Regions from separate parts of the Desulfosporosinus burensis genome, predicted to be linked through region 3. Evidence: riboswitches for the same ligand, from Rfam matches in the RefSeq annotation. Region 3 holds a riboswitch; each other region holds the start of a gene.
The links. A riboswitch is a leader RNA that binds a small molecule or an ion and turns the genes downstream of it on or off. The one in region 3 is predicted to bind cobalamin.
Positions count from the first base shown of each region.

Region 1: it holds a riboswitch for cobalamin, as region 3 does, so the genes downstream of both, ACYQ3Q_RS23160 (energy-coupling factor ABC transporter permease) here and ACYQ3Q_RS11900 (cob(I)yrinic acid a,c-diamide adenosyltransferase) in region 3, are expected to answer to the same signal.
Region 2: it holds a riboswitch for cobalamin, as region 3 does, so the genes downstream of both, ACYQ3Q_RS23175 (ribonucleoside triphosphate reductase) here and ACYQ3Q_RS11900 (cob(I)yrinic acid a,c-diamide adenosyltransferase) in region 3, are expected to answer to the same signal.
Region 4: it holds a riboswitch for cobalamin, as region 3 does, so the genes downstream of both, ACYQ3Q_RS26535 (DUF2162 family putative transporter) here and ACYQ3Q_RS11900 (cob(I)yrinic acid a,c-diamide adenosyltransferase) in region 3, are expected to answer to the same signal.

Region 1 covers NZ_BAAHYN010000015.1:90,132-94,651, forward strand. Annotated here, with positions in the region: gene ACYQ3Q_RS23145 (lipid II flippase Amj family protein) at 98-889, shown strand; gene ACYQ3Q_RS23150 (precorrin-6A/cobalt-precorrin-6A reductase) at 929-1,660, opposite strand; gene ACYQ3Q_RS23155 (energy-coupling factor ABC transporter substrate-binding protein) at 1,813-2,118, opposite strand; gene ACYQ3Q_RS23160 (energy-coupling factor ABC transporter permease) at 2,115-2,900, opposite strand; cobalamin riboswitch at 3,231-3,414, opposite strand; partial or broken gene ACYQ3Q_RS23165 (cob(I)yrinic acid a,c-diamide adenosyltransferase) at 3,448-3,978, opposite strand; gene ACYQ3Q_RS23170 (anaerobic ribonucleoside-triphosphate reductase activating protein) at 4,070-4,520, opposite strand, start outside.
Region 2 covers NZ_BAAHYN010000015.1:95,137-104,110, reverse strand. Annotated here, with positions in the region: gene ACYQ3Q_RS23230 (ABC transporter ATP-binding protein) at 1-96, shown strand, start outside; gene ACYQ3Q_RS23225 (ATP-binding cassette domain-containing protein) at 80-859, shown strand; gene ACYQ3Q_RS23220 (hypothetical protein) at 1,002-1,358, shown strand; partial or broken gene ACYQ3Q_RS23215 (FecCD family ABC transporter permease) at 1,277-2,116, shown strand; gene ACYQ3Q_RS23210 (ABC transporter ATP-binding protein) at 2,113-2,592, shown strand; gene ACYQ3Q_RS23205 (aminotransferase class V-fold PLP-dependent enzyme) at 2,700-3,845, opposite strand; gene ACYQ3Q_RS23200 (putative Se/S carrier protein) at 3,904-4,143, opposite strand; gene ACYQ3Q_RS23195 (sulfurtransferase TusA family protein) at 4,148-4,372, opposite strand; gene yedE (YedE family putative selenium transporter) at 4,350-5,438, opposite strand; gene ACYQ3Q_RS23185 (CooT family nickel-binding protein) at 6,063-6,251, opposite strand; partial or broken gene ACYQ3Q_RS23180 (hypothetical protein) at 6,432-6,524, shown strand; cobalamin riboswitch at 6,817-7,003, shown strand; gene ACYQ3Q_RS23175 (ribonucleoside triphosphate reductase) at 7,140-8,974, shown strand, end outside.
Region 3 covers NZ_BAAHYN010000006.1:87,425-96,398, forward strand. Annotated here, with positions in the region: gene ACYQ3Q_RS11855 (hypothetical protein) at 121-561, shown strand; gene ACYQ3Q_RS11860 (hypothetical protein) at 735-1,181, shown strand; gene ACYQ3Q_RS11865 (CopZ family metallochaperone) at 1,275-1,535, shown strand; gene ACYQ3Q_RS11870 (SHOCT domain-containing protein) at 1,909-2,130, shown strand; gene ACYQ3Q_RS11875 (SHOCT domain-containing protein) at 2,206-2,484, shown strand; partial or broken gene ACYQ3Q_RS11880 (sensor histidine kinase) at 2,506-2,832, opposite strand; gene ACYQ3Q_RS11885 (sigma 54-interacting transcriptional regulator) at 2,960-3,211, shown strand; partial or broken gene ACYQ3Q_RS11890 (winged helix-turn-helix domain-containing protein) at 3,287-3,394, shown strand; gene ACYQ3Q_RS11895 (sensor histidine kinase) at 3,430-4,824, shown strand; cobalamin riboswitch at 5,007-5,190, shown strand; gene ACYQ3Q_RS11900 (cob(I)yrinic acid a,c-diamide adenosyltransferase) at 5,463-5,753, shown strand; gene ACYQ3Q_RS11905 (cob(I)yrinic acid a,c-diamide adenosyltransferase) at 5,777-5,992, shown strand; partial or broken gene ACYQ3Q_RS11910 (energy-coupling factor ABC transporter permease) at 6,045-6,817, shown strand; gene ACYQ3Q_RS11915 (energy-coupling factor ABC transporter substrate-binding protein) at 6,814-7,101, shown strand; gene cbiQ (cobalt ECF transporter T component CbiQ) at 7,098-7,868, shown strand; gene ACYQ3Q_RS11925 (energy-coupling factor ABC transporter ATP-binding protein) at 7,874-8,725, shown strand.
Region 4 covers NZ_BAAHYN010000023.1:10,234-19,207, reverse strand. Annotated here, with positions in the region: gene ACYQ3Q_RS26545 (CooT family nickel-binding protein) at 235-438, opposite strand; gene ACYQ3Q_RS26540 (hypothetical protein) at 647-847, shown strand; cobalamin riboswitch at 1,055-1,238, shown strand; cobalamin riboswitch at 1,522-1,707, shown strand; gene ACYQ3Q_RS26535 (DUF2162 family putative transporter) at 1,837-2,538, shown strand; gene ACYQ3Q_RS26530 (MotA/TolQ/ExbB proton channel family protein) at 2,546-3,217, shown strand; gene ACYQ3Q_RS26525 (DUF2149 domain-containing protein) at 3,195-3,494, shown strand; gene ACYQ3Q_RS26520 (cobaltochelatase subunit CobN) at 3,572-8,305, shown strand.

The DNA of each region.
Region 1 (4,520 bases), on a different contig from region 3:
TACAATTATTAGCACTGATTGTCAAACTAACTGATGTATTCACTGGGTATTTCTATCCCCTATCTGACATAGTCATATCAAGGATGGGGGTGGGTTGGTGCAGTTCAATATTTACCAATTATTTGTTTCAACATTTATAATTCATATAATCGATACGTTTGCCTACTCTGTGCGGCTTAATTCTGTTAAAAGTCGGCAATTCGCCTTATCAAATACCCTCTTTAACTTATTCTATCTAATCTCTCTTACAGCACATACATTGCAAGCTCCTTTGTTTGGAGGTTTGATGGATAGTTCCATTAATCAAACTATCGACCCTCTTCCTGCCATACGCAAGATCATTTGGGTAGCGACGGTAGGAACTTTTTTTGGCATAGTATTAACTCCCACTTTTTTAAATTTTTTTTCCGGAGCTGTAAAAAATCTTGAACGGTCTGGGTCTGTACCATTTGTTGTAATGGACGCTTTGAAATTTCGCAGTATCCGTAGATTTATTGAGAATGTTACTTTACCTTCAAAAAAGATGGTAAATAATCTGCCGTTTAAGAGAATACCTATTCAATTAATAGCTCTCAATTCTCTTGTCACCGGAATCTACACCATAGGGGTGATGTCAGCTTATTATGCTGCTTTACTTGTTGATGCTCAGCATCGCTTAGCGGCTTCAGCTTCGGCAGGAGTAATTAACAGTGCAGCAAATATTATATTTATGCTCTTTGTTGACCCTAAATCTTCTATCATTACTGATCAGGCTTTAAAGGGGAATCGTCCCTATGAAGATGTCAAAGCGCTTGTCGTTATGTTGATGAGCGCCAAGCTAATAGGAACCCTAATGGGACAATTGTTCCTTATCCCAGTGGCCCATGTCATTGCAAATATTTATAAGTGATAGTGTGCGACTGAAAGCCTTGATACAGACGGATTAATGTCATCTACATTTTGTACTATTCGTATCCACCCAATCCAGTAATTCCTGGACATTATTTACAATTAAACCATTATTCGTCTTGGTTCTTTTCACGAGGACTGTCTCTATCCCCAATTCTAAGGCTGCTGAGATCTTCGTATCTGTCCCACCGGCAGACCCACTATCTCTGGTTAATAAAATATCTGCTCCATAGAATTTAAATAGCGCCTTGTTGATCTCTTTAGAAAATTGCCCTTGCATAGCTACGATATCCCTAGGCGAAATGCCCATCATTTGGCATTTTTGGACTAAGCGCCCTTCTGGAAGTACCCTAACAACTAAACGAGCAGAGCGAGCAAAGGTGCTTTGCACAATGCTTTCCAGTTGGTGGCTGCCCGTCGTCACGAAAATCGTTACTATTCGTTTTTTTGCTTCATGAATTGCACCGGCTCGCAATTCTAACTGAAGCAGAGCTTCCTCCCACGTACAAACTGGATATATTAATAAGCTGTCTGGAATGACAGTCTCTGGTCTTTCTAACCTAAGATAAGGAATGCCCTGTTGCTCAGACCATTGGCGTAAAGAGGCCAACTTTACACTGCTGGAAGGATGGCTGGCATCAAGAATTAAGGAAGGAGTCTGCAAAAATACCTTGCCCTTCCAAGTAAGTATTCGTTTAAACTCAATCCCCCTATGTTGAAGACACTCACTGATTTCACGCGCTGCCGCCGTTTCTCCCAATAACATGATCATTTTTGTTAGCCTCCAAAGCCGTTATAAAAACAAGTGTAATTCTATAAATCCTAATGTGTATGGGATAAAACTCGGGCGGGGAAGCCGGAAATGGCCACCCGCCCTATGGGTTTGAAATTGATATTGGTATCACTACGTTGGCGTTCATCTGATCAATCTCTTGACTGGAGAGATTGATGATCAGCTTTGTGTCTACCCTTCGAATAACCTAAGTAATAAAAGACGAATCCGCTTCCAAGCGCAGCCTGCAAGGCAAACAAAAACGATTCAACTTCTCCGCTCGGAGGTTCCCAAAAGGACTCAAACCAAGGTGTGTAATCGGCGTTGAACTCACTTATCGCATCGGATGCCTGAGCATCAGCACCAGCGAATTCGGCATCACGCGCTATATAAAGTGGGAAAAAGGCCAATATAGCAACAAATACTAGGATTATAATGTTTTTAGTAAAGAGTTTCATGCTTTCACCCCCCGCTTAATGGAGGATAACGCTTTGCCTGTAAAGGCAGTTAAAACCTGCAACTCTTTTTGACTATAAGCAGTGAGGATATTAAATACCATTACCGTAAGTAGACCTTCACTAATGGCTAAAGGAATCTGAGTGAACGCAAAAATGCTCATGAATTTGAGTACAGAAGCCATTACTCCGCCTGATGCCGCGGGAAAAGCTAGCCCCAACTGAATGGAGGTTGTAACGTAGGTCATTAGATCCCCTAACGTTGCCGCCATGAAAATCGAGAGCCATTGGGGAGCGCCCAGCTTTTTTAAGCCTCTGTAGATACCGTAAGAGACAAAAGGGCCAACGATCCCCATAGAAAACGTGTTTGCGCCTAAGGTCGTTATTCCTCCATGAGCCAGTAAAAGTGCTTGGAATATCAAGACAATCATTCCTAAAACGGTCATCGCCGCAGGTCCAAACAGAATGGTACCTAAACCCACGCCTGTCGGGTGAGAGCAACTACCAGTTACTGACGGAATTTTCAGAGCAGACAAAACAAAAGCAAAGGCTCCTGCCATACCGAGCAGCATCTTTAAATTAGGGTAGAGTGTCACCGTTTTTTTAATGGAACGTACCCCCGCAATAACAAAAGGAATCATAGCGATCCACCAAAAGGCAGCCCAGTTGAAAGGCAAGAAACCTTCCATAATATGCATACCATAGGCATTATCGGGAAAGACGATGTAGATAGCCAAAACGTAGGCTATTAATAAACTGATCCGCTTAATCATACGTTGATTCATAATAATCATCGACCCCTTTCAATCTATTGTCAAACCTAGCCTTCACTGAAACTCCGCTCTTACATTTTCCCTCCACTCCTATAAAAAATAAAGAGACAACCTCACATCACTCATCATAAAGACAGCAATGTATCGGTTGTCTCGGACGGCGCGTTCTCCTCCACTTTCAAGTCGCATTCGCATTTTTGAAAGCAGATCCCGCTTGAACAAGACGTTTACCCTGCAGGTCGGTTTCCCTCGAGAAACCTATTATGTACACTTAACAATATATAAAAGCCCTCCAAAATATGAAGGACCTAACTAACCAAGTCCCTCCACCCATCCATCGTGAGTAAAGCATATGAGCAATCAGGTCTCCTGGCTCAGGTTCCTCGTTTAGTGCCTCCTTCCCAAGTTTCCTCAGTGGATGTGGCACAAACTCCCCTTTACAGTGGCGGGACCGCGCCGGATTTAAACCGGCTTCCCTGTTATGATTTCTCGGCTAAGAAAAATCGCTTGCTCATCTATTAAATTTGTTAATTAAATGTATCACAAAAGCAATCCATGGTCAATACTCTATTCCCTCTCGCGCCATGATGCCCTTTTTCATGGGATGTTTGCAGGCAGTTATTTCCGAGACATAATCAGCTAACTCGATCAGCTTTGATGGGGCATCCCGCCCTGTCAGAACGAGTTCCAATTTTAGTGGCTTGGTCTTAACAAGCTCGACTACTTCCTCTAGAGGCAGAAACCCGCCATTCACAGCGGCCATAATCTCGTCCATGATGATCAAATCCCATTCTCCGCTCATGACGGCCTCAATAGTATAGTTCAGACCAATTCGCATTTCTCCTTTTATTCCTCCCATTTCTTCATCTGTCATTCCCCAAGTGAATTTGTCATTCTCTTTGTATTAAAGGAGTTGAAAGCACGGTCCTAAGCTGGCGATGACCTTCATTTCTCCCGTAGTCCATCCTTTTAAAAATTGAACCATGAGGACCTTAAGTCCCTGTCCATACGCCCTGATCCCCAATCCGACTGCTGCTGTCGTCTTCCCTTTCCCTGCACCAGTATAAATATGGATAAGCCCTAGTTGCATGCTTATTTCTCCTCCCGCTTAAAATTATTGCCTCACGGCACTCGCCGAGGCGGTTAGGACAAAGGCACTACATCACCCAGTACATCATTACTTAGCCGACTTCAAATCCTCGAAAAGAGAAGGACAAATTCTTTTCAGACCACCAAGTCAATCTCTTCAAATCCGGCTTGTTCCTGGATATTATTTTAAAATCCGTGCTTCTGCAGCTCTGCACCACGTAATTTGAAGCAATTTCGAAATCTAACATAATGCTTGGTATATCATCTGCTTCGAGTTCAGGGCAAAGTGTTGTCCTGAACTCATGAACAAGTCCGCTATTTTTAATAACTTCCACACTTTCTCGAATTGACGATAACTCCAACTGGCTTGTCCCTGTAATTCTTTCATATTTGTTGAGCGGAGCCTTTAAGTCCATAGCGATAAAATCCAGCAGATGGTCATCAATCAACGCTCTCAAGATACCTGAATTTGTTCCGTTTGTGTCAAGCTTTACGAGTAAACTCATTGCTTTCAATTCTTCGATAAAAACGTGAAGATACTTT
Region 2 (8,974 bases), on a different contig from region 3:
CGAGTGGCCTGTCCTAAATGTGCTTCGCTTCATCCGGAAATAACAGAAACTGGAGTAAACCATTATGTGAGGTGCTTTTATGCTGATCGAAGTTAAAGACCTTGTCAAAGAGTATAGTGTCGGAATCTTTAATAAAAGCGGGGTCAAGGCCGTCGACGAGGTCAACTTCTGCGTCCAACAGGGAGAAACGCTGGGGCTTGTGGGAGAAAGCGGGTGTGGAAAATCTACGGTAGCTAGGCTCCTGCTGATGCTTATCCAGCCGACATCCGGAAGTGTGCGCTTTGAAGGCCAGGAATTAACAGGAATGTCACAAGCAGCGCTCTTGAAATTCAGAAGAGAGATGCAGATTGTGTTCCAGCAGCCTCAGCAATCCTTACATCCTCGTATGAAAATAGCGGAATCTCTGGCAGAACCGCTGCAACTGTATAAGCTAGTAAAAAGCAAGGCAGAGGAAAAGGTAAGGGTAAGGCAATTGCTGGACGAGGTGGGTCTTTCAGAGGAACACTTGGAGCGTTACCCACACGAACTCAGCGGAGGACAGGCTCAGCGTGTCGCTATAGCCAGAGTGCTGACCCTTAAGCCTAAATTTATTGTCGCAGATGAACCCACTTCCATGCTGGATGTTTCCGTGCAGGCCCAGATCTTGAGCTTGATAAAAAAACTCCAGCAGGAGCATACAATAGGCATGCTTTTTATCTCCCATGATTTAGAGGTAGTTCAAGCGGTAAGCGACCGAGTTGCGGTGATGTATCAGGGAAAGCTGGTAGAAACAGGGAGCAAGCAACAGATTTTCATGGAACCACGGCATTCGTATACAAAATACCTTACCAGTACTATCTTAGGTATGCCAACAAAATAATAAGAGATGCTTAAAACTGATTGGAGCATATGGGGGAGTATTTCCGGAACTAATGATTTTGGTCTCCTAATGAGCCTGAAAAAATGTTAGGGCAACCCCAGCTGAGTCGGAGAAATTTTACTAGGTGCATGGAGAGATTTCCATGCACCTAGTAAAAGCTCCGCCAGAAGAGCATTTTGTCTGGCGAGAAATCACATATGACCTGCCCCATGGCCCTAAACTTAATCCATCGGTGCAATGTGCATTCTGCGGGGAGGGTGTAATGGAACAGCGTGCAAGTGTTCGTGATGGGCGCATCGCCTGTCCGGAGTGTGTGGAACAATACGACAAAGAGAAACTCATCAGCTGGGATCCGGATATCTTGTTCCTTGATGAAGGCGGGTATGCGTTAGTTACGGAGGACTATAAGAAAAACCCGGCAATGTACCGGGGCATTCTCAGATCATCATTTGGTCAATCCGCTTGCCCAGGGTGTTGGCAGCGATGGTCGCTGGGATAGGTTTGGCGGTGGCGGGTGCGGTCATGCAAAATATCCTTCGAAATCCCTTAGCATCTCCGAGTACCCTCGGTATTGCTCAAGGCGCAGCCTTTGGGGCGGCGTTAGCCATCATCGGCTGGGGAGCAGGTAGTACTCCAAGTACAGGCGGAGGAGCGTTGCTGATTAATAACCCATATATTGTCACTATTACAGCCTTCGTAGCGGCAATGCTTACGACCATGATCATTCTCTTTCTGGCTCAATATAAGGGGGTGTCACCGGAGTCTATGGTGTTAGCTGGGGTCGCTTTAGGATCTCTCTTTTCGGCAGCTACTATGCTTTTGCAGTATTTCACCAATGATGTTAATGTAGCTGCCGTCGTCTTTTGGACGTTCGGCGACATTGGGCGGGCATCTTGGAGTTACAATGCCCTGGACAGTGGGGCTGAAACGGCCAAGGGCCTAGGTGTCAACGTGGAAAGAACAAGACAGTGGGGGATGTTTTTTGCCTCTTTGATTACAGCCACCGTCGTTTCCTTCTTGGGAATCATCGCCTTCATTGGTCTAGTGGCTCCACACCTCGTGAAGCGCTTGATTGGTGGGGACAATCGCTTCCTTATTCCAGCTTCTGGGGTGATGGGTGCCTTGCTCCTTCTGGCTGCGGATACCCTGTCTAGGCGGATTATTGCGCCCGTGGTTTTGCCTGTTGGGGCAGTCACTTCCTTTCTCGGGGCCCCACTATTTCTCTATCTTCTGGTGAGGGGGTCTAAGTTACGATGATCTTATCAGTGAATGGGATCGAATTTAGATATGGTAGCCGAACAATATTAGAGAATGTAGGCTTTACTGTACTGAGGGGGGAATTCCTATCAATCCTCGGGAACAATGGCGCTGGAAAATCGACGCTGCTCAAGACCTTGAACAAGATTTTATTACCGAAAAAGGGAAGTATCTTATTGGAGGGGCAGGAAGTGTCTAAGCTTAGTCGCTTGGCAATAGCCCTTAAAATGGCGTATGTCGCGCAAAACTACGAGAGCAACCGTCAGACCGTCTTTGACGCTGTGCTCTTGGGTCGCAAACCCTACATCAAGTGGGAGGCGACAGCGTCGGATTTGGCGTTGGTGCAAGGAATATTAACAAAAACAGGTCTGGGGGAATTTGCTCTTCGCTACTTAGATGAACTGAGCGGAGGGGAACTGCAGAAAGTCGTCATTGCTAGGGCCTTGGCCCAGGAACCCGAGGTTCTGTTAAGATAGTAATTCAACCGGATTATTCAACTAAACCGAGTTCAGCATCTCTGGAAATAAAAAAAATAATCTGCATCAGGGCTCTTGCCTGGGGCAGATTATTTGTCGATAAAATACTAAAAGTTCTTTCTTAATGAATTAATCACACAGTCCACATCCTGAATTGAATTAAAATGACTGAAACTAAAGCGTATCGTTCCATGCGGAAACGTACCAAGCGTGTGATGGGCTGCTGGAGCACAATGAAGGCCGCAACGGGTCATGATCCCAAAGTCCTTAAATAATTGATAGCTAACTTCTGCATTATCGTGATTCAAAAAGTTAAGAGAAGCAATCCCTGTTCGGTCTTGTTTTTGGTCGGGGCCAATGAGCTGAATACCAGGAATAGTTTGCACATTTTGTATAAACCTGTGAACAAGATTAAGCTCTTTTTCTCTAATAGTAGTAATGCCTTCCGCGCTTAAGTATTTAAGTGAGGCATTAAGCCCGTAAATACCTGGCAAGTTTAATGTGCCCGCTTCAAAATGATCGGGCATATAATTTGGTTGAAGAACACTCTCTGATGCGCTCCCTGTTCCCCCTTCGATCAAGGGTTCAACCAGAGAGGCTAATTTATCGTTAAGGTAAAAGCCGCCTATTCCTTGGGGTCCTAAGAGACCTTTATGGCCTGTAAAAGCTAACGCATCGGCCTTTAGTCTAATAAAGTCTATGGTTAAGAAACCAGCTGTCTGTGCGCAATCAATGATAAAAAACAGATTATGCTCCTGGCATAGTTTGCCGACTTCTTCTAAAGGTAATATCGTTCCACTGACATTGGAAGCATGCGTCATAATAACCGCTTTTGTATTAGACCTAATATGGAGGCATAAGTCACTGGTGCGAAGTTCCCCTTTGGTATTACAGAGAACCGTTGATAGTTCAACCCCTTTTTCAGCCAATGAAGCTAGGGGACGCATAACTGCGTTATGTTCCATGGAAGAAACAATCACATGATCTCCCGGTTTCAATAACCCTTTGAGGATAACATTAAGACTTTCTGTAATATTTTTAGTAAAAATCACGTTTTCTGGTTTAGGAAAATTAAACAGGCTACACAGAAGTTCCCGTGTTTCATAGACAATGTTGGCAGCTTCAAATGATGCCGTGTAAAGCCCTCGGTTAATATTACAGCCACTATTGGTTAGAAATCCAGCTACGGCATCAGCCACACCAGGAGCCTTAGGGAAAGAAGTGGCTGCATTATCTAAGTATAATCCGTCCATGACACCATTCCTTTTATAAGAGCTTCGTCGCTTAACGAAGCTCTTACAATTATTGAGTTCACTCCTCAGCACGATAAACTAATTTGTACTGATTCCCTTCAACAGCATAAATCTTCTCGATTTCGTCAGAAATAATCGCGGAAAGATCGCTGGTAAAGTGAAATTTTACACCCATACCACAACTGGAAGTCAACTTGCGGGGTAAAGGGATTAATTCTCCTATATAGTTGGATTTTTTTATAAATTTTGCAAATTTTATAGCAGAAGAATTTGTGTAGAATAACACAATATAGTTCATAATACTATTTCTTCGCGGATATTTCAAAGGTATTAGTGTCGCCATCGAGTTCGACAGTATTAATAGTGTAGCCTGTTAAGTTCAAGTATCTTTCCACATTTAGTTTTGCTGTTTTGCTGTCAACTAGAACAGTTACTTCAGTCGAACATACTTCCAGCGCCTTCTTGGTCATAAGTACTGGTTGGGGACAGGACATTCCTCTTGTATCAATTTGCGCCAATCTTAACACCTCCTTGTACAGTTGCTTTCACATCTTTTTCTAGGTTGAAATAAGCAATTATAAGTAAGAGAGCAAAACCAATGAGTACCGCGATTTTTCCGTTAGGGGAAGGACCTTGAGCACTTGCGGCAAGGGAAAAGTTATGAGCAAAGGCAGCTCCAGCAGACATCCCTAAAACAGTTATGACAGAATCAACATTTCCTTCAGCGGCTAGAATAAGTTGTCTTAAGGGGCACCCTCCCAGAAGCACAGAACCCCATCCTGCGAGTGCCATGCCTAGAAAATTCCATAACCCATCAACATGTGCAACGGATTGGCCAGTAAAACCGAGTTTATAAAAACCAAAGTATAAATTTCCCAAGCTTGCAAAAACAATGATTGAGATAAATCCTAAAATTAAATAAGTATCTTTAAAAAGAATAGCATCTCGAATACCACCTACCATGCATAACCTTGTTCGTTGTACTAAGACCCCGACGATCAATCCTGCAGCAAGAGCAATCCACACTGGCGCATGCCCAGCTCCTGGACCTTTGGTACTAAAGAAGATAAAGGCAGGTGCTACAAGGAGAAGGACAAAAAGCCCGACATTAATCATTGGAAAAAGGTAACCTTCTAGTTTGGACAGTTTATAAGTTCTCTTAAGACTAAACCCACTTTTTAAGAAAACAATGCCAACGATAATCCCAGCTGCAAAACCAGCTAGGCCAAACAGGACATTAAGGTCACCGCCCCCAAGCCTTAAGACCATGCGGAGGGGACAACCTAAAAACATTAAAGCACCAATCATAACTACAAAACCAAGAATAAATCGAATGAAAGGGGATGAGCCTCCTCGAACATCAAACTCTTTTTTAGCAAATGTCATCAGAAAGGCTCCCAGGACAATCCCGATAATTTCCGGACGTATGTACTGAACAACGTCTGCGCGATGTAATCCCAAGGCTCCCGTTGTGTCCCGAATAAAGCACGCGATACAAATTCCCATGTTCACAGGATTACCAAAGCGAACTAGGATGACAGCAAGAATCCCAATGACTGCTCCCGTAAAAATAATGCCTTTTTTACTATCCATTTTACTTCCTCCTTTTTATAGAATCAGAGTTCGGAATATTAAAAGTTTAAATCTGTTTTATCCCTCCTTCTTATCATAACGCTATAGTAATACAGTGATATAATATTATTATAATGTTAATAATGCAACAACTATTCCAATTTATTTAAAATTTGAATATTAAGAAGCCCCAGGCTTTTCGCAGCATTGGTTTTCAGAAGATAGAAAGTAATACTCCTTGAAGGAAAATATTGTGCTGCTTTCAAGGAATAAAGTTAGCATCCTTTCCTCATACTACGATTAATGTAGAAAGGGTTGGCGAAATTTTATGAGTTGTTCAAGTATAAAACATCGCTATGAACAAATGAAGGGCCAGGGGGGTATTCACTTCATAGATGCTTTGACTCTTTATAGTGACCTCAAGGGGTCACTGGATGCCCATAATTTAGAAATAAAAGAGTTGCAAAAAAGTAATGATCAAACTAGCATTTAGCATTTACAAAACCATATTACAGAGGGGAACCAATTGTTATCAGAGTTCGAGACCATGACTCTGCACTAAACAATAGTAAACTGAAAAAGCAGTACATAACTATATAATACGAACCAACACCCTAGGCTACAAAAAGTTGCCTAGGGTGTTGGTTAAATCTTTTCTAAGATAATACGGTGGTTGAGAAGGGTCATGTCTTTTATTCTGGCTTTAATAAACATTTGTTTTCCAAAGATATCTACGAGTTTAAGACCATCTTCAAAGGGCTCGATGGTATCAACGGACTTCATGAGCATCACTTCGTTTTCTCCATCTTTGAGAAAAGCATTCGATTCACACATCACAGTTCGCTCCTTCTTTTATGAATTATAAAAGCCTATACCAGAACAAGTTCATAAGCAGTTGCCTAGGACAGGATCATTTTCTGTTAGGGTCAGACCCAATGATATCTTGACGGTCAGATCAGAATATCTTTAGGTCTGAAGTTGTTAGTATTCCGTAAGGATCCAAACTTTCCTTATGGATTATGAGTTGACATTTTCGCACGTAAGATGCAGGAAGATTTTGAAGGCGTTTTGGAACGTCGAATTCATTACTTTACAAACTATGGGAAGACAGCTGGCATGGGCTCATATGCCAATAATCACCTCCTTTGAAAAATGAAAAAGACCATGGAAATAATGACCAGACTTAATGCCAGGTCAAGACCTCCATGGTCTCTTTTTTCATAATGAATAGTTGCCTATGTTAATAGTATTCTACATAAAAGTGTTAATCCCTTCTGCGTTTTTTATTTTTTTATGAGTTTTTAATAGTTATCCCCATGGAAAACGTGTTTGCTCCTAAAGTCGTTATTAAACTTCATGGTTGACACATTAGGTTAATATACGATAACATGATAACAATTGAATATTGGAAAATAAAGGTGCAAGTACTAAGAGTACAGCTTAAAAGGGAAGCAGGTTAAAGGCCTGCACGGTCCCGCCACTGTAATGGGGAGATGTTTCATACTATTGGCCACTGGTACATACCGGGAAGGCGTGAAGCATTAATGAACCTAAGTCAGAAGACCTGCCTTTGTTAATGAACCAATGACTCTACGAGCGATAGGGGGGTTCCATAAGTAACTGTTGTATTCAGGGAAATACATAGCCTCTTGGCGCTCATCGTCAAGGGGCTTTTCTAATTGGAAAATTAGTAATTTGAAAAAATTGGAGGTTATTCAACCGATGTTAACAGGAATTATTAAACGTAATGGGAGAATTGAGGCTTTTAAGCAAGAGAAAATCATGAATGCAATTTTTAAAGCCGCTACAGCTTGTGGAGGATCGGACTATGAGCGTGCTGAGGAAATAGGCAGACAGGTTGTCGATGTCTTAAATAGAGATTATTGGGACAAGCAACCGGATGTAGAATCGATCCAAGATCTCGTCGAAAAAGTCCTCATAGAAAACGGACATGCCAAAACAGCCAAAGCATTCATACTTTATCGTCAGAAAAGGAAAAGCACCCGTGAGATGGATGCTCTTATTGGAGCGACCATTGGAATGTTTTCCGACTACTTAGGAGATAAGGACTGGCAAATTAGTGAGAATGCGAACACACAAAAAAGTGTTAATGGTTTAAACAATTACATACGAGAAGTCTTTACCAAAAAGTATTGGCTTTATGAAATCTATCCTCAGGAAGTTCGAGAGGCGCATGAAAGCGGAGACTGCCACATCCATGACCTGGGCTTTTTTGGACCCTATTGTGCAGGATGGGATTTGAGACAGCTCCTTCTTGACGGATTCGGAGGAGTACCTGGCAAGGTAGAAAGCGGCCCAGCCAAACATTTACGGTCTTTCCTTGGGCAAATCGTCAATTCTACCTTTACGACACAAGGAGAAACTGCCGGAGCACAGGCTTGGTCAAGTTTTGACACCTATTGTGCGCCGTTTATACGGAATGATCAATTGACCTTTACCCAAGTCAAACAGTGCTTGCAAGAATTTGTTTTTAACATCAATGTTCCCACGAGGGTCGGATTTCAGTGCCCCTTCTCCAACCTTACCTTTGATATAAAGGTACCTGCTACCTTGAGAGATGAGCAGGTCATGATTGGCGGAACCTATACTAAGGATAAATATGGAGATTTTCAGGACGAGCTGGATATGTTCAACTTAGCGTTCTGTGAAGTGATGCTGGAAGGAGATTCCAAGGGAAGAGTGTTTACGTTCCCAATTCCAACCCTTAACATTACCAAAGACTTTGATTGGGAGAGTCCTGTAGCGGATGCCTTTATGAGAATTACTTGTAAGTATGGAATTCCTTATTTCGCTAATTATGTCAACTCAGAGCTGTCTCCCGAAGATGCCGTATCCATGTGCTGCCGGTTAAGGCTTGATACCGGTGAACTTAGAAAAAGAGGTGGGGGTTTGTTCGGAAGCAATCCTCTCACAGGATCAATCGGTGTATTTACAATTAACCTGCCCAGATTAGCGTATCTATCCAAGACAAAACAGGAATTTATGGAACGTCTGAAACAAATGGCGGAAATCGGGCGCACGGCCTTGGAAATCAAGCGGAAAATTATTGAGCAGCAGTCAGAAAGGGGACTGTATCCCTATTCATGCTATTATTTGAGACATTCAAAGGAGCGGACTGGGCATTATTGGCACAATCATTTCAGTACGATCGGTATCGTCGGCATGAATGAGGCGTTACTGAATTTCATGGGAAAAGGAATTGAAACTGAAGAAGGGCGGGAGTTTTCGGTTAGTGTCATGAACTATTTGAGAGAGCTGCTGGTTAAATTTCAACATGAGACCGGAAACGTCTACAATTTAGAGGCGACGCCAGCAGAGGGAACATCATACCGTCTGGCTATGTTGGATACTAAAAGGTATGACTCAATTATTACTGCTGGTGATAAAGTCCCTTATTATTCAAACTCAACCCAACTTCCGGTAGGCTATACGGATGATATTTTTGAGGTTTTGGAGCTACAGGACGAATTGCAGTCTCTTTACACAGGGGGAACGGTTCAGCACCTTTATCTTGGAGAAGCGGTTGAGGATATTAA
Region 3 (8,974 bases):
TAGCTGCTCATATCGTGGTTTGTAATATGAGAGTCCTTATCCTACGGTTTGAGCTTGTTTGATTCATTGAAGAACAGAAAGTTATTATTAACTGTGAGTAAAAGAGTAGGAGATGAAATAATGAATAAGAAAATCAAATCGATTGTGTTTGTAGCTCTGATTTCTATTGCCACCTTAAGTCTAGCAGGTTGCGGTGGTCAATCCAAAGATATGATGAACACCAGCAATATGACCCAATATATGACGAGTAATCCCACTGAAATGATGAATGTTTTAAGTTCACCGGATTCTCGCCAGTCCATGGTAAAAATAATGGGGTCGTCACAAATGATGCCTGTGATGGTTGATATGATGAAAGATAGCAATGTACAAAAGAATATGATGGGTATAATGGGGAGTGACCAAAATCAAGCTAATATGGTAGGTATTATGTCGGATCCATCCATGTATAAGCCTATGGTACAAATCATGTCCGATCCTAAAATGAAAGCGACATTCTCAGCTATGCTTAAAGATCCAGCTTTACAACCCTTGGTTAAGGAAGCCTTAGCTGCAAAATAAATTTCATAAAGTCTTCTCATGAAGGAAGGACCCTGAAGTATAAAATCAGGGTCCTTCCTTCATGAGAAATTCACAACTTTTTCATGAGATAATCGAAACCTTGGGTTACACTTAGGACATGGAAGATCCGCAAAGCGGTAGAACATAGGAATAAAAATTTGGAGGAATATACAATGTGGAAATTTAACAAAAAAATTACAGCAATTCTAGGAACCGCAACACTGGCGATGGGGCTTGTAGCATTACCTGCTATAGCTGGAACAACCGAGCAACAAGGGAACGGTTGGGTTGGTCAGATGCAAGGCTTTATGACGCAAACGTTTTCACCCGAGCAGCACCAAGAGCTTATGAATTCGAACGAAATGCAAAACCTACACAATTCACAGGGTATGCAGGATGCTATGCAAACAGGGGATGTTAAGGCAATGCAAGATCTCATGAATTCAGACCCGAATGTTAAGGCCCTAATGGGACAAGATAATCTTGATCAGATGAACCAATTTATGAGTCAATCTGGAGGAAACATGATGACCAATGGAATGGGTGCTAACAGTTCAGGAAGTTTGATGATGAACGGAACTGGGACAGCAAAAGCAGGTAGTAATATGATGAATTTTTAAGACTCGTGATTGGATGTGTGCTGCTCAAACGTTGCCTCAATTGAACAAGAAGTCTAAAGAGTATCACTAAGTATTAAAAAGGAGCGATGTAAAATGGGTTGCTGTGGACATTCGAAGAAAGACAATTCTGGGGGAAATACCTTGAGTCCCCAAGATGGCATTGTAATAAAAATTGAGGGAATGACATGTGGACATTGCAAAGGTTCAGTGGAGAAGGCGTTATTGAAAGTTCCTGGAGTTACTCGAGCAGAAGTCGATTTAGCTCAGAAACAGGCAGTGGTTATCGGAACCGCAGACCGGACATCGCTTGCAAAGGCTATTGATGAGGCTGGTTACAGGGTTATTAACAATTAATAAGTTTGTTATGCTTAGAGGAGAGCACTACTCTTTTGAGGGGATTCAGACATCGTATAACTGGAAGTGAGTTATTAAGTTAATGAAATTTCGGCCAAGAGTCTAAGGGGAATTGATTTCATTAGTCAATTTAAAGTGCTGAGGATAGTCCTCAGCACTTTTTGTGGATGATTCTTTAGAATGCCTGACAGATTAGAAATGGGCAGTTTCGGGTTTATGCAGTGCGATCATATAGGGCAAATTAAGTGGTAAATAATGTGCATCTTCATGAGAAATTCATAACTTTTTCATAATTAAATCGTATCTAAGAGTTACACTAAGGATATGGAAGAACAGCATTGGTCATCAAATAATTAAAAGGGGGATAGTTATAATGATGATTGGTTTAGTCCTATTAATATTTATTGCGTATTACATGTTTAGTTCATCTAATGCTGGAGGGTCATGCTGCGAGGGCCATCAATCTCAGTCGTACACCTCACTGGATATATTGAGTGAACGATATGCACGCGGTGAAATTCAGAGAGAGGAATACCTCGAGAGGAAACAAGAACTGTCGGGGAAAAAGCAGCAAATATCCATTAAGAAAGGATAAATAGCGTGAACTTTATGAATGAAAAGAGATTATCTAAGGTTGTATTTTATCAAATAGTTTTAAGGAGGAATTTATATGATGGGTGGCTGGGGTAATATGATGGGTAGTTGGGGTTATGGTGGTTATGGAAGCGGCGTCTATGGAATGATGGGGATGGCGGGGATAGGAATGCACCTCATCTTCGGGATGGGGGTTATTATATTGGCTCTCTATTTATTTCGTCGTAAGACCTCGCACGTTCATGCAGGAGGACTAGGTGAGTATAGTGGAATGGATATTCTGCGAGAACGATATGCGCGTGGCGAGATAGATTCTGCTGAGTATCAGAGCAGGAAACAGGATTTAGAAAAATGAGTAGAAAAAGTGGCCGTGGATTTACTCCACAGCCACTTTTATTTCTTTCGGAAGCTTGACGATGAACTCAGTTTCATGCCCGACTTTACTCTGTACGGTGATCGTGCCTTGATGGAGGTCCGTAATCTCGCGAACCAGCGCTAGACCAATTCCAGTTCCCCCTGTCTCACGAGTGCGGGATTTGTCTGCACGGTAAAAACGCTCAAATATTAAAGGAAGATCGTCTTCAGAGATGCCCATCCCGGTATTTCTAATTCTAATTTGACAATAATCGGGTGTTTGTGCAAGGGCGACGTTAATTTGACCGCCTGGGTTAGAGTACCGATAGGCATTATGCACCAGATTATATCCCCCCGCACTTGGATTAAACTTGTAGCCGATACCGTAAACCGTCAAAATAAGTTGCGGGTCGCTAGGAGTCGTTTCAAGCTTTTGTGAGGCTTAAAGAGCAGTATCCAGATTAAATGATTATTTGATGAAACCTTTTGATATTGAAGAACTGCTTATCACGGTCTTTAAGGCCTTTGAAGTAGAAAGACTACGTGAGCAGGTAGACTATCTTAAAGGGGAGGTCCAAAGTAATGGCTGGCAAATGGTTGTGGACAGTGAAGCAATGCAAAAGGTTAGGCACTTAGTGGAGCGAGTCGCTCTCACGCCAGCTACGGTACTTATTCAAGGGGAATCGGGTACGGGGAAGGAATTGGTAGCCAATGCGATACAACCTTAAGAAAAAATTGTGAAGACATTGAGCTAGTTCCTTTCAGTATAAATTTTGAAATATATCTGATTGTTCTTAGGTTGCACCCACATCAATCGCTTAAGATCTAAGCTTGAAAATCAGCTTGGTTATGAGGACTTTATCCAAACGGTTAGAGGGGTGGGTTACAAATTCGAATTAAGTGGTCAATAAGAAATAGCTTAGTAAACAAGCTTTGGTTGGCAATTGTGCTTATAGTACTAGGGGTTTTTCTATTTTTAGTAGTGATACAAGCACAACAGATTAAATCTGTCATCTATGATCAACACGCCCAGCTTTTCATCAATGAGGCGGAAGAGGTCGTCTTAATTTTTAATAAGTATGAAGATACAGAGAGCATCGCTATCGACAAAAGGTTGGAGATCTTAGCTAAGGTATTAAGTGCTAAAACTGCAATCCTGGATACAGATGGAAACATCTTGTATGGTCAACCGGCCAATGATCAGTCGCCGAGCAATTTGCTTTTAGAGCCTGGTTTTAAAGAGAGAGTCCTCGGTGGTGAAAATGTTGTATTCTCCGGTAAGATCAGGGGAATCAGTGAAGAGATGTTTCTTGTGGCTGTTCCTTTAAAAAAGGATAAGCAGATTATTGGGTTGGTGGTTATTTTCAGTCCTCTAGAAAGCATGAAGCATCATGTTAACAACATTTGGGGAATTGCTCTGATAGGAACGTTGATCGGGATCTTTTTAGCGACCGTGTTAAGTATGCTTGTATCCCGAAAGATGATAAGGCCCCTTGAAAAAATGGAAGAAACTGCACGCCGTATTGCAGAAGGTGAGTTTGGCAGGCAAATTGAGGTTACCTCCGATGATGAAGTAGGGCGGCTTGCGCGCTCGTTTAATCGCATGTCAAGTCAGCTTAGCGAAAAAATTGAGGCTATCGAGAGAATTGATCGTTTAAGGCAGGAACTACTATCTGATGTTTCACATGAGTTGCGCACGCCCTTAACGGTTATCCAGGGCTTTTCGGAGGCAGTGTTGGATGGGCTAGTTAAGTCAAAGGAACAGGAGCAACTCTATCTGAATAACATTATTGACGAATCCCAGCGTCTCAGACGCCTAGTCGATGAGTTACTCGACTTAAAAGGAATGGAAGCCACTAAAACCTTTGATGAAATGGAATATGTAATCATGAATAAACTTGTTCAAATTACCGTTGAGCGCTTAAAACATATGGCCAATTCTAAAGAAATTAATTTAACGCTAATTGCGCCAGAGCAAACTATTATCGTACGGGGAAACATTGATCGCCTTAAACAGGTTCTTACGAATTTATTGGACAATGCTATTAACCATTCAGAAGTGGGTGGTGAAGTAAGTGTAACGTTGGGTATGAAGAATAGGCATGCTTTTATAGCCGTAAAAAATGCCGGACTTGGCATTCCCCGGGAAGAACTGTCAAATATTTGGGAAAGGTTTTACAAGGTCGATAAATCTAGATCGAGGCGTGGAACCGGCACGGGCTTAGGACTTTCTATTGTTAAAAAAATAATTGAAATGCATGACGGAAAAGTATCAGTTGAAAGTGAACCCGATCATGGAGCAGTTTTCACCATTTACTTGCCAGCTGCTGAACAAGCATAATTTAAGTTTAACTCAACGATGTTATAAACAAAAAGAAAGGGTTGTGGAAGAAAGCCTCGATCAAGTTATTGCAGATGTTCAAAAGAACACTAATCCCAATGCAAAATCTGGGGCTGCCGTGGTGATGGATGTAAATTCACGACACTTGACGATGTATCGCTTTTGTGATACATTTAATTTGCAAATTTAATAGATGAGCAAGGGATTTTTCTTAACCGAAAAATCATAACAGGGAAGCCGGTTTAAATCCGGCGCGGTCCCGCCACTGTAAAGGGGAGTTTGTGCCACATCCACTGAGGAAACTTGGGAAGGAGGCACTAAACGAGGAACCTGAGCCAGGAGACCTGATTGCTCATATGCTTTACTCACGATGGATGGGTGGCAGGAATTATTTAATTCAGCCCTTCATGTTTTGGAGGGCTTTATATATTTTTATGGGTACAAATTTGGTTTCCCGAGGGAAACTGACCTAAGGGTAAAAGTCTTGTTCAAGCGGGATCTGCTTTCAAAAATGCGAATGCGACTTGAAAGCGGAAGAGAACGCGCCGTCCGAGACAACCGATTCATTGCTGTCTTTATGATTAGTGATGTGAGGTTGTCTCTTTATTTTTTTAGTGAGAGTGGAGGGAGAAATAAGCATGCAACAAGGGCTCATCCATATTTATACTGGTGCAGGGAAAGGGAAGACGACAGCGGCAGTCGGGTTGGGAATCAGGGCGTATGGGCAGGGACTTAAGGTCCTCATGGTTCAATTTTTAAAGGGATGGGCCACGGGAGAAATGAAAGTCATCGCTAGTTTAGGACCGTGCTTTCAGCTCTTTCAATACAAAGAGAATGACAAATTCACTTGGGGAATGGCAGATGAAGAAATGGAAGGAATAAAAGGAGAAATGCGGATTGGACTAAACCTACTATTGAGGCTGTCCTGAGCGGTGAATGGGATTTGATTATCATGGACGAGATTATGGCCGCTGTGAATAGCGGGTTTCTGCCTCTGGAGGAAGTAGTCGAGATAGTTAAGATCAAGCCGCAAAAATTGGAACTCGTTCTGACAGGGCGAGATGCCCCATCAAAGCTGATCGAGTTAGCTGATTACGTCTCGGAAATAACTGCCCGCAAGCATCCCCTGGAAAAAGGTATAATGGCGCGAGAGGGAATAGAGTATTAGGTTGTCTCTTTATATTTAATGAAAGAGGTCGATGATGATACGTATCTTCATAATGATAAAACAGATCAGTTTATTAATAGCCTACGTTTTGGCTATCTATATCGTCTTTCCTGATAATGCTTATGGCATGCATATCATGGAAGGATTCTTACCTTTCAATTGGGCCGCCTTCTGGTGGCTGGCCATGATTCCGTTTGTTATCGCTGGAGTACGTTCCATTAAGAAAACAGTAACACTCCACCCCAGTTTAAAAATGTTGCTCGGTATGGCCGGAGCTTTTGCGTTTGTTTTGTCAGCTTTGAAAATTCTGTCCGTAACGGGTAGTTGTTCGCACCCGACAGGAGTAGGTCTAGGTACCATACTATTCGGACCTACTGCGATGACCGTCTTGGGAATGATTGTCTTAATCTTTCAGGCACTTCTACTCGCTCATGGCGGAATAACGACCCTAGGGGCAAACACGTTTTCTATGGGAATTGTTGGCCCTTTTGTCTCTTACGGTATTTATAAAGGCTCCAAGAAACTGAAACTCCCCTATGGCTATCTGTGTTCATGTCAGCTACAATAGGTGATCTGATGACTTACATTACAACATCCTTCCAACTGGGGCTAGCATTTCCCGCAGCTTCGGGCGGAGTAATGGCTTCCGTACTAAAATTCATGAGCATTTTTGCGTTCACTCAAGTCCCCTTAGCCATAAGCGAAGGTATCCTCACCGTTATGGTCATTAATATCCTTAGTGCTTACAATCAAAAAGAGTTGGGATTTTTAGGCGTATTTACTGGGAAAGAATTACCCACCAGAAAACAGGGGGTGAAGGCATGAAACTGATGACTAAGAATGGGCTTTTACTAGTTCTGGTTGTTGTACTGTCTTTTGCTCCGCTTTTTATAGCGCGCGATGCGAAATTTGCCGGAGCTGATGATAAAGCATCAACAGCGATCAGTACGTTCAACCCCAATTATCAACCTTGGTTTAAACCCTTGTGGGAACCACCGAGCGGAGAAGTTGCATCGTTCTTGTTTGCCTTGCAGGCCGCGCTGGGAAGCGGTTTCGTCTTTTATTATATCGGGTATTCGAAAGGAAATAGAAAGAGAGATCAGACGTGATTGACATAGATAGTTACGCCTATAGCAATAATCTAAAAGCCGTTCACCCTTCGGAAAAGTCTCTTTTTGCCATGATGACCATGGTAATGTGTCTAACGGCTCCCACGGTCATTACCCCTCTGATTGTCTTAGCTTTAATGGCCGCGGGGATAGTCATCAAAGCAGGCATCCCCGCCCAAGTTTTTGTCAAGCTGATGCTTGTTCCGCTTTCGTTTCTCCTGATCAGCGTTTTAACGATTGCTTTTTCAGTCTCGTCCAATCCTTCGGGATTTTGGCTAGCTCAAACCATGTATGGTCTAACAGTAGGTATACACTACCCAGATCTGATCACAGCAGTTCATCTCTTTCTTAGATCGCTCGGAGCAGTTTCTTGTCTTTACTTTCTGGCCCTAACCACTCCAATGACGGAGCTCATTACCGTACTCAATAAAATGAGGGTTCCTGTGATTATCACCGAATTGATGGTGCTCATTTATCGTTTTATCTTTGTCTTTATGGAAACAGCCACCACGATTCGTCGGGCCCAGCTTTCTCGTTCAGGCTATGTCTCTATGAAAAGTTCTTATCGTTCGTTGAGTCGGCTCTTTTCAGCTCTGTTAGGGAAAGTTTTTGTGAAATCCCAAGAACTTTACAATGCCCTGGCTGCGCGGTGTTACTCTGGAGAGATTAAGGTACTTACCGAGAAACGTCCTGTTAGCCCCAAAAATTATCTTATTATCACTGGATTGGAGATTCCTTTAATCTTATTGAATTTATTTTGGAGGTAATACGTTTGTCAGAACTCATACTTGAAGCCGTTGATTTGGATTATTCTTATCCAGATGGCACAAAGGCATTGCGAAATATGAATTTGCATGTTCAAAAGGGAGAAAAACTAGCCATTCTGGGATCGAACGGAGCTGGAAAATCCACTTTATTTATGCAATTTAACGGGATTTATCGTCCTAATTCAGGTTCTATAAAGTACCAAGGACAAGATATTTCCTATAAAAACAAGGCCCTGATCGAATTACGCAAGAAGGTGGGAATTGTCTTTCAAGATCCGGATAGTCAGTTGTTTTCTGCTAGTGTGTATCAGGATATCTCGTTTGGTCCTCTCAATCTGGGACTTGCGGAAGAAGAAGTGAAAGAGAGAGTTAAACAAGCCCTGACAGATACGGAAACCACAGACCTTGAAGACAAGCCAACTCATTTATTAAGTTACGGTCAGAAAAAGCGTGTTTCTATCGCGGGCGTTCTGGCGATGGAACCAGAGGTAATTATTTTTGATGAACCAACCGCCGGGCTGGATCCTCGTCACTCCCAGGAGTTCATGCAGCTTCTGGAAAGGTTGAGTATTGAGGGTAAAATGATTATCCTATCGACTCATGATGTCGATTTAGCCTATTCCTGGTCCAACAGGTTAGTTATTATGTCTAGTGGAGAAATCATTGCTCAAGGAGCACCTGGTGAACTATTCCTGCGTCCTGAACTTATTGAACGTGCTGATTTGGCCCTTCCTTGGCTGATAGAAATGCATTGTGGGTTGGTGGAAAAAGGTTGGTTACCGCCCTCTACTCCTTTGCCGAAAACAAGGGAAGATTTGTTGAGGAGCATTCCGGCAAAGAACGATACATTGGATTAAACTTGACAAGAGGAAATAAAAATGAAGAACAGAACTATACACATGGCCATTCTGATAATGAAATACCAAAAAATGGCGATCACTCCCATACTCATGAACACGAATTTATAATTCATGTACACCAACGTACTCCCGACATTTACCATAGACATGTACATTGAAATATACAAAGTTGTCTTATATCCCATACACATGAGGATTGTCTATTAGAGTTACACTTGTTGTAATAAAGGCTATGGAGGCTAACAA
Region 4 (8,974 bases), on a different contig from region 3:
AGTTCGAGAACATGACTCTTCACTAAACAATAGTAAACTGAAAAAGCAGTACATAACTATTTACTCAAACCAACACCCTAGGCTACAAAAAGTTGCCCAGGGTGTTGGTTTGTATTAAATTGCCCCTCAAAGCAATGGTGCGTGAAATTGACGGTTAAGGGGAGAGAAAAAATGGCGAGCAGCCTAGTTCTGAGGATGTGCTAGATGTCGGAGATATGCATAAAGGGTTCTCCTCTACGTTATATTATTGTAAATCTTTTCTAAAATAATACGGTGGTTGAGAAGAGTCATGTCTTTAATTCTGGCTTTAATAAACATTTGTTTTCCGAAGATATCTACGAGTTTAAGGCCATCTTCATAGGGCTCGATGGTATCAACGGACTTCATGAGCATCACTTCGTTTTCTCCATCTTTGAGAAAGGCATTTGATTCACACATTGCAGTTAGCTCCTTCTTTTAAGAATTATCAAAGCTTTACCAGAACAAGTTCATAAGAAATGCCTGGGAAAGGTTCATTTTAAGTTAGGGTCAGACCCAATGATATCGTGACGGTCAGATCAGAATATCATTGGGTCTGAAGTTGATAGTATTCCGTAAGGATCCAAACTTTCCTTAGGGATTATGAGTTGACATTTTCGCACGTAAGATGCAGGAAGATTTTGAAGGTATTTTGGAACGTGGAATTCATTCCATTACAAACTATGGAAAAACATCTGGCATGGGCTCATATGCCTATAATCACCTCCTTTGTAAAATGAAAAAGACCATGGAAAGAATGACCAGACTTAATGTCAAGTCAAGACCTCCATGGTCTCTTTTTTTCATAATGAATATTTGGCTATGTTAATAGTATTCTACACAAAAGTGTTAAACCCTTCTGCGTTTTTTATTTTTTTTATGACGTTTTTAATAGGTTTATACCCATGATGGATATTCCTGACGGTCGCACCACTGTAAGCGGGGAGTTTCACTTTTAGTAGACACTGGGTGTTGTGCCTGGTGCCCGTTGGTCGGCACTTGACTGTGTATTGCCTTTGTGATACATTTAATTTGCAAATTTAATAGATGAGCAAGCGATTTTTCTTAGCCGAAAAATCATAACAGGGAAGCCGGTGTAAATCCGGCGCGGTCCCGCCACTGTAACGGGGAGTTTGTGCCACATCCACTGAGGAGACTTGGGAAGGAGGCACTAAACGAGGAACCTGAGCCAGGAGACCTGATTGCTCATATGCTTTACTCACGATGGATGGGTGGCAGGAATTATTTAATTCAGCCCTTCATATTTTGGAGGGCTTTATATATTTTTATGTGTACATAAATGGTTTCCCGAGGGAAACTGACCTGTAGGGTAAATGTCTTGTTCAAGCGGGATCAGCTTTCAAAAATGCGAATGCGACTTGAAAGCGGAGGAGAACGCGCCGTCCGAGACAACCGATACATTGCTGTCTTCAGGATTAGTGATGTGAGGTTGTCTCTTTATTTTTTATTAGGAGTGGAATATCGCTGGATTCTATAAAAACTAAATACTTAGAAAATTTAGGTACCGAAGTTTGAGAACCTCGGTTTAAAAGGGAAGCAGGTGTAATTCCTGCATGGTCCCGCCGCTGTGATGGGGAAATGTTTCATTTATACCACTGGTTGAGTCTGGGAAGGTATGAAACATTGATGATCCAGAGTCAGAAGACCTGCCTGAATACTACACGCCAATAACTCTACGAGCGATAGAGGAGGTATTATTAGTGCTGAACAAATGTTTATCAGTATTTTTAGCCTCTTGACCAATCGGTTGAGAGGCTTTTTGCGTCGAGTGGCTTATTCCGGAAGGAGGTGAAATAGATGTTAATTCTTAGTTTGTTGGTGGCCCTTCTCATTTTAAGCATCAAAACAGGGTTAGTTTTAGGGTCTTCCTGGTTGACCATACCTAAAATTTCTGGTTATGCAACAATTTTTGGCAGTTCTGTTGTTTTGTTAAGTTATATTTTTAACGGGAAATATCAGCTTATTGGACATTTTATTGACAAATATACATTTGCTTTTGCATGCATAACAGGTTTACTTTTCCTTTACTTAGGGTTAGAACATACTTCTGAAACAGAAACCCCTGGGAAAAAACAAAAAATTAGTTATTGGCTGGGTTTTTTACCATGTCCCTTTTGTGTTGGAGCACTGGTTATATCTGTGATTTATACGGCAGGTGGTTTAAAGGTACCTTTGTATGCTGTATCTATCGCTACAGGTATTGCATTTTCTTTAGGTATAGTCTTGGTAAGCTGGATTTTACGTAGATTTTTGACCCGATTTAATTTTGGCGTAGCTAGTTTTTTTCATCAAGGGTTATTGTTTTTAGGTGTTTTTACGTTGTTATCTGCTTTTTTAATTCCTAACATTGTGGCAACCATGCAAGACACATTTATACCGATGGTATTATGTTCCAAAAAAGAATTACTCTTATCTGTAGTTGGATTTTTTGTTCTTTTTACGTTGGGGTTTGGCAAAGAAATGTTAACCCGTTTCAATAGTTTAAGTTGGAGGAGATGATTAGGAAATGGCTATGGTTGGTTCCCAGTATTTGAATCAAATTATGCATATTATTTCCCAAAGTTTAATGATACCTTGTTATGCTTTTTTACTTTATTTTGTAGTGACAGCTGTAATCGAGACAGGTGCCCTGATCGGGGAAAAGTTTGGGGAGAAAAAAATACATCAGTTTAAAACAAAAGAGTTTTTGAGTAAATTACCAGAAACCCATAACATTGAGCTTTATGTGGAAAATAGCGAATTGCCTATTAAACTAAAAAAAGTTGTCACAGAATTCCTAACCTTAGCTTCCGCAGAAGGAGCTCGTCAACGGATAGTTGCTCAAAATCTCTTATGTGAGCAAGAAGATTTAATTGCTAAAAGAACCGAAAAAACAGACTTGATTTCTAAAATGGGTCCTTTGTTGGGTTTAATGGGTACTTTGATTCCTTTAGGACCAGGTTTGGTAGGCTTGGGTAAAGGAGATTTTAACATGCTGGCCCAGTACCTGATTGTTTCTTTTGATGCCACCATTATTGGTGTTTTTGCCGGCAGTTTAGCCTTTACCATATCCAAGGTGCGTCGGCGCTGGTATGGACGTTACTTGAATAATTTGGATACAATTCTAGAAACAATTATTGAGGTGAGAGAGTATGTTTCGCAAACGGGGAAGAAAGTTGCAATCGGAGGAAGAATTTGATCCATTAAGCAGTTTGGCTAATCTAGCGGATGTTATGTTTGTTTTTAGCGTAGGTTTACTAGTTGCGTTAGTTAATGTTTATAATGTCAGTCCTACTAGTGGTAGTGCCGGTAAACCAAAACAAGCTATTATTGATGTAAAACAAGGAAAAGAAATGGAAAGCTTACCGCAAGTTGACTCAAAAACAGGGAGCGGCTTTGAAGAAATGGGGACTGTGTTTAAAGACCCTAAAACAGGTAAGTTAATTATGGTGCAACCGGTAGATGAAGGTAAATAAGAACACGGGGGAGAGGGAAAAGGAGCATGCTAAGAAAGAACACGCTAAGTAGGTATCGAAAACCTTTTGCGATTTTGATGTTGTTTATGATGTGTTTAAGTCTTTTATCACCTATTGTTAATGCTGAGGATCATAGTGTAGGTAAGATTGAGCTAGACAACAGCAGCGTAAAAATAACAGTTGGATCTAGTAAAACTGTACAGGCTACCGTTTATAACCAGCTTGGTGAAATAATGACCGGGCAGACAGTGACTTGGAGCAGCGACAAAACCGAGATTACTACAGTGGACCAAAATGGATTAGTGGAAGCTATTGGTGAGGGCACGGCTACAGTTACAGCATCTTGTGACGGGGTAGAAGCCGTATGTGAAGTTACGGTAGAAGAGGCAAAGGTAACTAAGATTGAGTTAGATAACAGCAGTGTAAAAATAGTCGTTGGAGCTAATAAAACTGTTCTTGCAACCGTTTATAATCAATTAGATGAAATAATGACCGGGCAGACAGTAACTTGGAGTAGCAACAAGCCAGAAGTAGCGACAGTGGATGAGAATGGACTGGTTACGGCAGTTAGTGTCGGGATAACAACGATTACTGTCGTTTGTTCCGAGATCAGTATTCAGTGTCAAGTTGAGGTGTTTAATGGTTATCCTACAAATGTGGTGATCATTACAGGTTCAAAACCTCTTGTGTCACCGCTTGTGGAGGCTTACCATAACCTGACGGAGAAAAGAAACCCGCCCTACCAGTTTGGATTGAGAATTTTTTCTGCAGATGATTTAGCTTCCAATACGGCTAAAGTGCAGCAAGCGGTGCAAAATGCAGATGTCGTATTAGTGCAAATGATTTCAGATACGAGAACAGAGGACTTTCATACTATTTTAAGTGACAGTTGGGAGGCAGAATGGAAAAATGGGAAGGCACCTGCAATCTTTACCCAAGGTTGCACGGAGGGTTTCGCAATAAATATTGTTAAAGACTTACCGATCCAAGCAAATATTAATAAGGACGATTTGACGGCACTGACAAACTATATTAGTGCAAGAGGTACAGATAACTGTGAGCGTTTATTGTTATTCTTAGCTTCTAAATACGGAGAAGGAGATGTGACGACAGCCGAGGATTTAACTCCCATTGGGAGTAGAGGGACGTTCGCTTACCATCCTGATGCCCAGGGTAATGGGACATTTTTAAATCCAGAGGATTATTATAACTGGTATACAAGCCGATCTGGATATGATCCCTCAGCACCTTGGGTTGGCATTATGGATTACGATTCTGCTTATATCGATGGGGATTATGACTTAACGACAGAACTATTAAAATCGTTGGAAAAGAAAGGTAATAATGTTGTTTTAATATTTACCCCTTCGAGTAAAAAAAATGACTCTGTGCGTAGTTACTTTTACAGAGATTTAAATGGAGACGGGAAGAAAGAACCGGCAATAGATACCTTCATCTGTCCGATGGGTTTTGCCTTTGACTCAAAAAATCAACAAAATACCATAGATTTATTTAAAGAAATGAATGTACCTGTTTTAGCGCCAATTTATGCGAGTGATTTAGAAAAATGGGAAAGTGATCCAGCAGGCACTTCCAGCAGCATATATTGGAATGTAGCCATGCCTGAGCTGGACGGCCGAATTGAACCAGTATTAATGGGGGGGTATAAGACTTTAAATGTCGATGAAGCAACAGGCGCAATTATCAATAAAAAAGTTGCCATACCTGACCGAATAGAACGGGTGGCAGGAAGGGCGACAAATTGGGCTAAACTACACAAGATGGAGAATCAGGATAAGAAAGTAGCGATTATTTATTATAACCATGATGGTGGTAAAGATGGCATTGGGGCTTCTTATTTAAATGTACCAAGGAGTTTAACAGAAATATTAAAGGCTTTTAAAAATAATGATTATACTGTGAACCAAGATGGTTCGTTAAGCAGTGAAGGAGAAATCACCGAAGAAAAGGTTTTTAATGAGATGTTTAACAAAGGACGTAATATTGGCGGTTGGGCGCCTGGTGAACTGGAAAAATTCGCTGCCCAAGAGGGAATCATCAAAATTAGCTTGGACAAATATCTTAGCTGGTACTACCAGCTTCCTGTCGGGCTGCGTGAAGCAGTGGAAAAGGATTGGGGAGCTGCTCCCGGAAAAGTCATGGTACAGGATGAGCAAATAATTATCCCGGGTGTTATCAATGGTAATGTTTTCTTTGGACCGCAGCCCATGCGAGGGTGGGGAGAGGATGTAACTAAAATTACCCATTCACCAACTTTACCTCCAAGCCACCAATACTTGGCCTTTTATTGGTGGTTGCAACATGAGTTTAAAGCAGATGCGGCAATACACTTGGGAACCCATGGTACGGCAGAATGGTTACCGGGAAAATCTGTCGGCTTATCAGGAGAAGATTGGCCAGATATTGTGCAAGGGGATATGCCAAATATTTATCCTTATATCGTAAATAACCCTGGCGAAGGAACTCAAGCCAAAAGAAGAGGGTATGCGGTACTGATAGACCATTTGACGTCAGCTCTAGTGAATACAGAACTTTATGGTAATCTTAGAGAACTTCATGATCTAGCCAATGAATATGATACTGCAGTTGTGAATAACTTACCTGCTGAAGATATCGAAAAGATTAAAGTCAAGGTAAAAATATTAGTGGTAAATGAAGGAGTAGGGGAAAAGGTTGGGGTTAGTGCCGATGATCTCGATAAAAATTTTGATTCATCGTTAGAAAAATGTAAACAATATTTGGATGACTTAGAAGCAGATGTGACTCCTTTAGGTTTGCATACCTTTGGGGTGCCGCCTCAAGGAGACGCTTTTGAAGGCATGGTCAAAGCCATTGTAAATTATGATCCAGCAACCCGCAGCGCTTTGGAAGCAGAGATCCGAGCTAATTTGCAGAATACCACACAAGAAATGGACATGCTTCTTTTAGCGCTTAATGCCGGTTATATTCCTCCTAATGCTGGTAATGATCCAGTGCGAGATCCAAGTGTAATGCCAACGGGAAAAAATTTGGTGTCTTTTGATCCACGTAAAGTTCCAGATAAAACAGCATGGGTAATTGGTAAAAAATGTGCAGATGACTTATTGGCTGCTTATTATGCGAAGCATGGTTCTTACCCGGAATCCGTGGGTGTTGTTTTGTGGGCGGTCGAGACAATGCGAACAAAAGGTCAAAGTGTTGCTATGATCATGAGATTACTAGGGACTGAACCTGTGTGGGATGCTACGGGTAAGGTGACTGGTTATAAGATTACTTCTAGCCAAGATTTAGGACGTCCGAGAATTGATGTGGTTGTTACGGCTTCTAGTCTTTTCAGGGATACTTTCTCCAATGTAATGACGCTGCTCGATAAAGCAATTCGAGAACTAGCAATAAATACTGACAATGGTCAAGACAACTATATCAAAAAGCATTATGAGACATTGAAGAGTGAATACTTGAGTCAGGGCAAAAGTACAGATGATGCAGAATTTCTAGCGGCATCAAGAGTATACAGTGAAGCGCCAGGCTCCTATGGGAATGGTCTTGCCGCGAAGATAGGAGCAACTGAAAGTTGGAACACAAGTGAAGATTTGGTAGATACTTACCTAACCCGGTCAGCGTATATTTATGGTACTGATAAAGATGGAACTCCTGTTTATGGACAAGCAGCAAAAGATACTTTCGAGAGTGTCTTGAAAAATGTCCAAGCGACAGTTCAAGTTAGAGATTCCACATATGGAGCTCTCGATAATGATGATGTCGCTCAGTATTTAGGGGGACTGACGTTAGCTGCCAAATGGGCTTCAGGTAAAGATGTGGACGCTTATATCGCTAATACTCGTTTAGGAGTAGATAATTTAAAAATTCAGACACTTAGAGAGTTTGTGTCTCAAGAACTGGACAGCCGTCTTCTGAATCCAAAGTTCGTAGAAGCAATGCTGAAAGAAGGCTATGCTGGTTCGGCAACTCTGGCTAAGTGGATAGGCAATGTATTTTTGATTGCCGCAACAACAGGTGCTATCAGTGATAACGCTTGGCATGACCTTGCAGCTACGTACATTTTTAACGATGCAGTACGAGCCAAACTTGACCCCTATGCCTTACAGGCAATGATAGGATACCAATTGGAAGCAGCGCGCAAGGGAATGTGGCAAGCATCCAAGGAAGACTTGACGCAGTTGAGTAATGTTTATATGCAGACTATGGTTGATTATGGGGTAGTGTGCTGTCACCATACTTGTAAAAATATTTTAATGAATGAGTGGTTGGCACAGTTTTCTACCTTGGATGACAGGGTACGTGAATTGTTTCAAAAAACACTAGCGGATGCAACACAACAAAATGTAAATATCGCAATGCAAACTAAATCTGTTCCGACAACTACAAGTAATAGTAGTTCGTCTGATAAAGTTGAGGAAAAAATTCAGCTTTTGGATAAAGTGGTAGATGACCAACCTGAACCAATAAATATAGAACAGCCACAGCAGACAGCTACGCAGGGGCAAACAGTCTCAATGGAAAATACACAAGATGAGGCGACAGCCCAAACACCAACAGCGGTTGCAGCAGCTGGCAACTTACCTGCTGCTTCCGAAGAGCAGGTTAAACCAACAGCTAAGGATGCACAGGAACAAAATACCGCTGGTGAACAAAAAGGAAATACCCAAGAGTATAAAGCTTATGAGATTAGCGAAGAAGGAAAACAGAATAAAGCCAGCGGTGTCAGTATGTTGGCTATACTTGGCGTTGGTGGGGCAATGGCGGCTGTTGCTTTTGGTATGATGAAAGGTAAAATGCTGTCACGTTAAGCAGGGATTTCAAAGTTAATGTAGAATACACTAATTAACAAATGCTAAAAAATGAAATTGAATCATTGTAAATAAGACCATGGAGGTCATTGGGCGGCAACACGGCGCCTATGATTTCTATGGTTTTTTATTTGTGGTTATTAGATTCAAATTCATGGTTATTTACGCCAATGGAACTGATCGGTCGTTGGCATAGAGGATATGGAAAAGAAATCGCCGACGGGAAGGCCCTATATGTTGGCCTATCCGGAACTTAAGACTCTTCCGAAGATTGCATTAGGGTCAACTTTGTGGTTTTCTGTTTATCTGAGAGGAAGTGAGAGTAATATTTCATTAAAAAAACAAGATTAAATCTCAGTAATAAAGAAAAGAAGGAGTTAATCGAGCCCAAGAATCCAAAGATCACGGTTAAGCATCAATGTGACTTTTTAGGATTGTCACGGTCAACGGCCTATTACAAAAGTCATTGTGTAGCTGGACCAAGTCAGGAAGAAAATATATTAAGAATGCCATCGACAATATCCACTTTGACGAGTCTTCTTACGGTTGCCTAAGAATCTGAAATGAACTAAGAAAGCAGGGTTTTAATAACAGACCTTAAGTAAGGAACAAAAGGGGTATTTAGCCGATTATCTTGGGAAAATTTCTAAAAATGGCCAGGTTAAAGAA